DNA from 4 places in the Blautia sp. HCP3S3_H10_2 genome. Region 2 is predicted to be linked to each of the others. Evidence: riboswitches for the same ligand, from Rfam matches in the RefSeq annotation. Region 2 holds a riboswitch; each other region holds the start of a gene.
What was found. Region 2 has a riboswitch for cobalamin ahead of ACTQWB_RS05035 (hypothetical protein). Riboswitches for the same ligand answer to the same signal wherever they lie in the genome.
Positions count from the first base shown of each region.

Region 1: another riboswitch for cobalamin. It lies ahead of ACTQWB_RS08550 (sirohydrochlorin cobaltochelatase); the one in region 2 lies ahead of ACTQWB_RS05035 (hypothetical protein).
Region 3: another riboswitch for cobalamin. It lies ahead of ACTQWB_RS03225 (ABC transporter substrate-binding protein); the one in region 2 lies ahead of ACTQWB_RS05035 (hypothetical protein).
Region 4: another riboswitch for cobalamin. It lies ahead of ACTQWB_RS13240 (cysteine-rich small domain-containing protein); the one in region 2 lies ahead of ACTQWB_RS05035 (hypothetical protein).

Region 1 is NZ_JBQKCL010000006.1:145,187-147,386, reverse strand. It holds gene ACTQWB_RS08555 (Ig-like domain-containing protein) at 1-382, shown strand, start outside; cobalamin riboswitch at 641-813, shown strand; gene ACTQWB_RS08550 (sirohydrochlorin cobaltochelatase) at 1,003-2,200, shown strand, end outside.
Region 2 is NZ_JBQKCL010000004.1:36,169-38,368, forward strand. It holds gene ACTQWB_RS05030 (VanW family protein) at 1-511, shown strand, start outside; cobalamin riboswitch at 566-757, shown strand; gene ACTQWB_RS05035 (hypothetical protein) at 967-2,200, shown strand, end outside.
Region 3 is NZ_JBQKCL010000002.1:290,827-293,026, reverse strand. It holds gene ACTQWB_RS03230 (sirohydrochlorin cobaltochelatase) at 1-468, shown strand, start outside; cobalamin riboswitch at 590-800, shown strand; gene ACTQWB_RS03225 (ABC transporter substrate-binding protein) at 904-2,001, shown strand; gene ACTQWB_RS03220 (FecCD family ABC transporter permease) at 2,040-2,200, shown strand, end outside.
Region 4 is NZ_JBQKCL010000012.1:21,842-24,041, reverse strand. It holds gene ACTQWB_RS13255 (phosphatase) at 1-541, shown strand, start outside; partial or broken gene ACTQWB_RS13250 (DUF6783 domain-containing protein) at 495-632, opposite strand; partial or broken gene ACTQWB_RS13245 (DUF6783 domain-containing protein) at 570-713, shown strand; gene ACTQWB_RS13240 (cysteine-rich small domain-containing protein) at 748-1,035, opposite strand; cobalamin riboswitch at 1,366-1,553, opposite strand; gene ACTQWB_RS13235 (GDSL-type esterase/lipase family protein) at 1,692-2,200, opposite strand, start outside.

The DNA of each region.
Region 1 (2,200 bases), on a different contig from region 2:
TGTAAATGCAAATGGTGTTGTAACCATGAAGAAGAAAGCTGGCGGAAAGAGCGTTGTTATCACAGCAACCGCAAAAGACGGCAGCAAGGTATATGGATCCATTAAGCTGACCTGCACCAAAGGTTATGTTAAGAAGCTTGCGATTTCCGGAAATAAGACCGTAAAAGCTGGTAAGAGCCTGAAACTGAAAGCAAAGGTGACTGCAACCAAGAATGCAAATAAAAAGGTTGCATGGAGCTCCAGCAATACCAAGCTTGCAACGGTATCTTCCAATGGTGTTGTAAAAACATTCAAAGGAAAGAAAGGTACAGTGAAGATTACTGTCAGATCTCTTGACGGAACAAACAAGAAAGCAACAATCACAATTAAAATTAAAAAATAATAAGGGACGATGGATGATTAAGAAGTCCTGAGTGAGAAAAATGGTCTGTAACCTGTTGATGGGTTGCAGATCATTTTTTTAGACTATGTTAGATGAAAAAAGTGCCACATTTTGGCGTATAAAAGTTGTATATTTGCCAGTTACTTATTTAAAAGATAAAATGTAGAAATTTGACCCTAATTCATAAAAAATACATAATTTATTCAAAAAAAATACATAAAAATATGGTATCTATTAACTATCCGAGTCGAATATGTATAATGGTTATAGCGCGAAGGTTGCATCATGGACATGATGCGCAAAAGAGAATCTGGTGTGAATCCGGAACGATGCCGTCACTGTGTAAGGGAGCTGCTTCAGAGCCCACCAAAAAGGGAAGGGGGAGCAGTGTTGATCGAAGTCAGGAGAACTGCCTTGGCGTGGAATCTTAGGTCTGCGGTACACAGAACCTGTATTCTCATAGCAATACATAGAAGTCCTGTTTTCAGGAGATGTGTTTATGAGGAAGGTGCAGCTGCAGAAATGTGGCTGCTTTTTATGTTTATACATAAAAGGCCCTGTAGGGCGGGATCCTTATGCATGATTCAATCCGGAAATACAGGAAAAAAGAGGAAAAAGAAATGAAAAGAAAAACTTTATTAGCACTGCTTCTTGCAACTTCCATGGCTGCAAGCATGACTGTAGCAACAGGATCTGTTGCATTTGCAGAGACAGAAGAAGCAACTGAGGAGACAGCAGATGACGCTGAGGCTACTGACGATGCTGAGGCAGCAGATGATGCAGAAGCAACAGATGATACTGCTGATGCAGACAAGGAAGCAGCAGATAAAGTTGCAGCTCTTATTGATGCCATCTATGTTCAGGAAAGAAATGACGACACAGATGCACAGTGCAAAGAAGCAAAAGAAGCATGGGATGCTCTTACAGATGCACAGAAAGAGCTGGTAGAAGGCGAAGAAGCAAGCCCAGAGTATTTCGGACGTGACACAGGTGATGCTTCCAAAGATGATCCTCGTAACCAGGATGAGATCGGTGAGAATGAGCTTCTTGTAGTAAGCTTTGGTACTTCCTTCAATGACAGCCGTGCAGAGGACATCAAAGGAATCGAGGATAAACTTGCAGATGCATTCCCGGATTGGTCTGTAAGAAGAGCATTTACCGCTCAGATCATCATCAACCATGTACAGGCAAGAGATGATGAGGCAATTGATAACATGCAGCAGGCACTTGACCGTGCAGTAGCAAACGGTGTTAAGAATCTGGTTGTTCAGCCTACACACCTTATGCATGGCGCTGAGTACGATGAGATGGTAGAAGCTATTGATGAGTATAAAGATAAATTTGAGTCTGTAGCAATCGCTGAGCCAATGCTTGGTGAGGTTGGAGATGACGCTACTGTTATCAACGATGACAAGGCTGCTGTTGCACAGGCAATCACAGATGAAGCTGTAAAAGAAGCTGGATATGACAGCATGGAAGCAGCTGCAGAAGATGGAACAGCATTTGTATTCATGGGACATGGAACTTCTCATGTAGCAAATGTTACTTATGACCAGATGCAGACACAGATGAATGAGCTTGGTTTCACAAACGCATTTATCGGTACTGTAGAAGGTGAGCCAGAGGATACTGCTTGTGAGGAAGTTATCAATAAAGTAAAAGATGCCGGATTCAAGAAAGTTGTTCTTCGTCCGTTGATGGTTGTTGCTGGTGACCATGCAAACAACGATATGGCTGGTGATGATGACGATTCCTGGAAGAGCATGTTCGAGGCTTCTGGAGATTTCGACAGTGTTGACTGCCAGATCGCAGGTCTTG
Region 2 (2,200 bases):
GGAAGCATGTGACGGGGTAGAGCTTCAGCCCGGACAGATTTTTTCCTATAACGATACCCTTGGACCACGAACAGAGGAAAGAGGATACCGGGAAGCCACTGTGATCGTTGGCGGTGAGCATGCCCAGGATATCGGAGGCGGAATCTGCCAGATTTCTACCACTTTATATATGGCATGTCTCCAGTCAGATCTGGCTATTGTGGAGCGCCATAATCACGCGGCGCGGATCGATTATGTGGAGGATGGACTGGATGCAGCAGTAGTATGGGGCGGACAGGATTTCCGTTTCCAGAATAACAGTGCATATCCGGTTAAGATCACCGCTTCCTACGATGAGAAAGAAGAAGCAGTGACAGTATCCATCTACGGTACGAAAACAGATAACAACCGGGTGGAGATCACTACCGAACATTCAGATGCCAATATTTGCCGGACCTATCGCAGCGTCTATGATGAGGAAGGTACCCTTCTTCGCAAGGAAGAAGTTGGCTACAGCCAATATAAACAATAATTTGCCAGGTCAATCTATTGATTTCGACAAAGCAGTCTGCTATAATGAAATGAATTGAATAAATCCGTTTTCAGTGCCTTTGCAGGAATAGACTGCAGGCTAAGAGGGAATCAGGTGAAAGTCCTGAGCGATCCGGTCACTGTAAACAGGGAATGGAATCTGTTCGTGCCATTTGTATTTTACTGAGAAGGTTAGATTCCGTAATGATCTGTAAGCCAGGAAACCTGCTGAATCCGTTAATGAAAGCTTCCGAAGAAAGCACTTCATTCTCATGATATATCTGACTGCAGAATATTTAAATTTTAGTGCCTGCTTCTTTGTTTGGAGCAGGCATTTTTGTGTAATAAAATATTCCGTTGGAATTTTCTGATGTATACAGATGAGCTTCTTTACAAGAAACTGCCTGGATTTATTCAGAACCATATAAATGAACTATAAAGAATCGAGGGAGAAAAATGAAAAGAAATTCAAAACGCTTTCTGGCACTGTTTCTTTCTGTAGCAATGACGATCACTCCGGCTGTGCTCACACAGGCAGAGGGAGAGGATGTAAATGTGCTGATTACAACTACCCCTACACCAGCTGCAGAGGAAAAAGCTGCGGACATGGATGATCAGAAAACTGCTTCTGAAGATACTTCTAATACAGCCTCTTCAGAGGAAGCACCGGCTACGGAAGAGCCGGCAAAGGAAATCCCTTCCGAAACACCAGCTCCGGAGCAGACTCCTGCAGCAGAAGCGGATCAGGAACCAGAGCAGACACCGGAAGCAACTGTAACTCCGGTAGAAGAGAAAAAGGAAGAGGCAAAGGATACCAAAACTTCCGAAAAATCCGATTCCAAAGAAGAAACCGGAAAGACAGATGACACAACAAAAGCAGATGTAAAACCAGACGGATCGGACATCACAATTGATAAGCCAGATGATTCCGGCGCCCTTGGTATGTTTAAGATTGCAAGCTCTTCTGCAAGACACGAGGGAGACAAAACAATTGTTACTATCGTAACCGCTACAGACAAATACGATGCCATCTATCTCGGAAGCGTGGAAGATGCAAAAAGCGATCCAGAAAATGTATGTGTAGGAACTCCTACAGGAGAGGGCTATACCTTTGAATTTGCAGTTCCTTCCACAGAAGAAGACCAGAAATATCAGGTAGCCATCCGTAAAAAAGAGGGCGGCGTATGGTATCAGTATTCCAAAGGCGGAGAATTTACCATTACAATTCCAGGCAATAAGGCACCCACACCAACGGTTACACCAGTTCCAAGCGAGACCCCAGCTCCGGCACCAACCGCTACCCCAACCCCTGCTGTTAAACCAGCCGGTAACGTATGCGACAGCGGAATTTATAACGTAACTGTAAATTCCAGCGCAACCATGTTCCGTGTAGTAAACTGTGTGCTTACTTCCAAGAATGGCAAAATGACTGCTGTCCTTACTTTAAGCGGTACAGGATACGATTATCTCTTTCTTGGAACAAAGGAAGAAGCTGCCGCAGCAGATTCCTCGAAATGGGTTCCATATGTAGTAAATGCTGACGGTAAGTATACCTATGAGATTCCGGTAGAGTCTCTTGATGATGGAATTGCAGTCGCTGCTTTTTCCCATAAAAATCAGATCTGGTATGACAGGATCCTTACCTTCCAGTCAGAAACCCTGAACAAAATCGGTGATGTGCAGGATGACC
Region 3 (2,200 bases), on a different contig from region 2:
CGTTTCCAGTCTGTGAAATTCGGAGATCCGCTGCTTACCACAGAAGAGGACAATGAATATGTGGTAAAAGCAATCACAGACGCACTTCTGGTAAAGGATGAGGAAACAGCACTGGTACTTATGGGGCATGGAACGGAACATTATGCAAATACCGTTTATGCAGCCTTAGATTACAGATTCAAGGACATGGGTTATGAAAATGTGATCGTTGGTACCGTGGAGGCTTACCCGGGAATGGAACAGGTTTTGAAAAAGTTGGAAAAATCTGCTCCAAAGAAAGTAATGATCGCGCCATTTATGATCGTTGCCGGTGACCATGCCAAGAACGACATGGCAGGAGAGGAAGAAGATTCCTGGAAAAATATCATTGGGGCAAAAGGCTATCAGGTAGAAACTGTTTTGAAAGGTCTTGGCGAATACAAGAGTATTCGAAATTTGTTTGTAGAGCATGTAAAAAAAGCAAAATGATAAGAAACACGATTGGTTCGTTGCTCACGGAAATAAATGAGAATTGATAAATAGTTGACAATTTATTTAATCAGCGAATTATTTTGTTGTTTTTAAAGAAGAGATATGCTAGACTGTTGAAGTAATTGAATACCAGTTAAGTGAACAGCAATTCTGCTGTGAGAGGGAATCAGGTGTAAGACCTGAACGGTTGCGGCCACTGTATACAGGAAGGCAGGCTTAAAGAAACCATTGCGCATATGCGTGAGAAGGAAAGCCATGCTGCTAGAGTTTATTTGAAAAAGGCTCTGGGACCTGTGAGCCAGGAAACCTGCTTGACAAGGGTAAGAGAAGGAGCTTCCGTAAAAAGTGCCTTTTAAGTCACTGCCAGCAGTGACGCTTTTTGAAGCCCCATCTTTTCGGTTACAGAAAACAAACGAAAAGAGAGGAAAAGAAATGAAAAACAAAGTTTTAACCACAAGAATCATGGCTATGATGATGGCAGCTGCTATGACTATGTCCGTATCACCTGCAGTTTATGCAGCAGAGCGTGCTGACTCCGAGACCATCAAGGAGGACAATCAGCCTGCAGAGGAAACCACAGATGCTTCTGAGGAGAACGCAGATGCAGCTTCTGAAGGAGAGACCAGAACAGAGTATCCTTTGACCATCACAACCTATGATTACGATGGAAACGAAATCGAAACCACCTATGAAAAAGCACCGGAAAAGGTTATCGCTGTATACCAGGGTAGCATCGAGACAATGCTTGCACTTGGTCTTGAGGACCGTCTTGTAGCAACAGCTGGTCTTGATAATGAAGTTCCGGATGCTCTCAAAGAAGCATTTTCTAAAACAAATTATCTTGATGAATTTACCCCATCTCTTGAAACTGTTACTATGCTGGAGCCAGATATGATCCTTTCCTGGAGTTCTCTGTTTTCTGATAAGAACCTTGGAAATGTAACCAACTGGATCGACAAAGGCTGCAACACCTACTATAACTCCAATACCCGTCCAGGCGGTGAGAGAACCCTGGAAAACGAATATACAGATATCCTGAACCTTGGTAAAATCTTCGACGTGCAGGATAAAGCGGAAGCAATCATAGATGACATTAAAGCAGTTATCGACAATACACTTGAGGCTACAAAAGACGTAGAAGAGAAGCCTACCGTAATGGTTCTGGAGCCACTGGGTGAGGATATCACAAACTATGGCGCAATCAGCCTTGGCGGAGATATGGTAACCAAGTTAGGCGCCACTCTTGCAAATCCGGATGCCTCTGCTGTTGGAAAAGAGGATATCATTGCTGCAAACCCGGATGTAATCTTTGTTGTATACATGCCATACGCTGGTGATGACCCACAGAGCGTTCTGGAAAGCCAGATGGCAGTTATCCAGGATGACGAGGCACTTCAGAGCCTTGACGCTGTAAAGAACGGCCGTGTATACCCGATCATGCTCAGCGAAATGTATGCAAGTGCAACACGTACCCAGGACGGAGTAGAGACATTTGCAAAGGGATTATATCCTGACGTTACAATTGACTAAACTTTGTCTGGTAACGGATATTGATTGAGGAAAAAACAGTGAAAAAAGATAAAATTTTTCGTTCTTCGATATATGCCACAGCCCTTATTGGACTTATAGCATTTCTGATTTTTTCCATACTGGCAGCTGTTACATTTGGAAATGCAGATCTTTCATTGAAGGATGTATACAGTGTGATCCTGTACAAAATATTCCACAT
Region 4 (2,200 bases), on a different contig from region 2:
TTATTCCCCGAAGAAGCGCTTCGGAGTGGAATTATTATATGGAATCGAACTGAACATTCTTGATATTAATGGAACGGTAGATCTAAACCAGGAACTGCTTGATAAATTAGACTATGCCATTGCCAGCATGCATTATCAGAATTTCCGTCCCCTGACCTGTGAGGGAAATACCACAGCTTTTCTTAATGTAATGAAAAATCCTGTAGTAAAAATTCTTGGACACATTGACAATACCCAGTATGACTTAGATTATGAAACAATCATAAAAGCTACCAGTGACAATGGAGTTATCCTGGAAATCAACGAAGCCTCCCTTGCGCCATATGGATACCGGGGTGATACCCGTGCTAACTGCGCACAAATTCTGAAATACTGTCGCAAATACCTGGTTCCTATCGTGTTATCCAGTGACAGTCACGGCGTGGGACACATCGGTGATTTTACTTATGCAGCTGATTTTGTTCACGAAGCAATGTTTCCGGAAAGCCTGATTCTCAATAATCAGATTCCGAAATTGAAAATGATGTTAAGCATACGCTAGAGTATGTTTGAAAAAGGCTTTCTGCAAGATGTGCGTCACAATTTGTGGGAGATTTTGTCTGATTGAGGGAAGCGTAGCGGGCTACGCTGACTGAAAGAGGGCAAAATATACCGCAAAGTGGGGCGTGCAGATTGCAGGAATGATTTTTCAAACAGGCTCTAGAGTGTGTTAAAAAAGGCTTTCTGCAAGATGCACACTCTGGTGCACTACTCTTCTCTTACTTTTTTCATAAGGTCTGCCAGCTCCTGATATTTGCCGGTCACATAGCCATAATTTTTCCGTTTGTGAGGGAGCTGGCAATTGGTGCAGTCTTTAAAACCTTTTTCATTGTAGCGGAAATTTCCACCGCACTTATCTCCCAATGCATAAAGCGGGCAATAACAGAAAAGGCAGTTAAAATCTTCCGAATCCGCCCCTTTATGGCAGGGGAAAAACTCACATTTCTTATGACTGAAATAAGAATACTCTTTATCTTCCCAATATTTTTTTTCCATAATTTTCTTCTCCTTCTATCGGGTTCCAACATTTTGCCGGAACCCAAGCTTATAAAAAGGTAAAAAAATAACCGCTTACGCGGTCTCACATTCTCATAATATTTCAAATCATCACTTCTAAGAGGGAGCGATGCTACTCCGGGGTAGAATATGATCCGTTCATATATACGCGGAGGGAACGGTTTCATCCGAAGTAGTATCGCCTGCCATTTAATCTGTATAATTCTTCTGAACAGGCGATATTCCATAAAAAATGTCCACTCATAAAAGCGGACAACATCTCAGGGCTGCGGATTCCCTAAAACTGGTTGTTACACTTTCATCGGAAGTTTAACCTCGCCATACCAAGCAGGTTTCCTGGCTCCAGGATCATCGCTTCATCTCCCCTTCTCATGCAGCTGCACAATGGACTCTGAGACTCGCTCCTCTGTTACAGTGACCGGATCACTCAGGTTTCTCACCTGATTCCCTCTTTCTGCCAGCTCATAGCTGTCAGCACTTAATATGTTCAATATGGAATTATACTGACATCATAGTACCACCGGTCACTGCTTCTGTCAACCCTTCACAGGAAATTTTTGTTATTTTTTTATCACGATTCAATCACAAATTTAAATTCCACCCTCTAAGCAAAATTTAGTCTTACAAATTGAAATTCACTTTTGTATTTCTGTAATTTCTCTTATTTTAGAGATCAGCACATTTGCGGTCTTTTCATGTGATTTATGTCCCGGATGCTGTCTCGATCCGAATTCACCAGCAAAAGTATCCGGAAGTTTTACAAATTCCACTTTCTCATCCTTTGATTTTTCTTTATAGTTCCGGACTGCTTCTTCCAATACAGGCAAGATTACATCTCCAAGCATTCCGTAGCACCATATAATATAGCTTTTGGGGTTACAGGCTCTTATTTTTTTCAAAAACTCCTCTGCTGCACGTTCCACTTTTTCCAGATTCTTCGCGCCCATACCATCATTGGTTCCCAGATTTACAATAATTACATCTGGCTGGAATTTCTGAAAATCCCATTTTTCAAAGGCTCCCAGATGCTCATTTTGTGTTCCGTTTAGAAGGCCGCACACTTGATCATAATATAAGGGAATCGCCTGCTGTTCATTGCCTTCCCAGGAACAGAAAATACCCCAGCCGCTCTGGCTTATGCAGT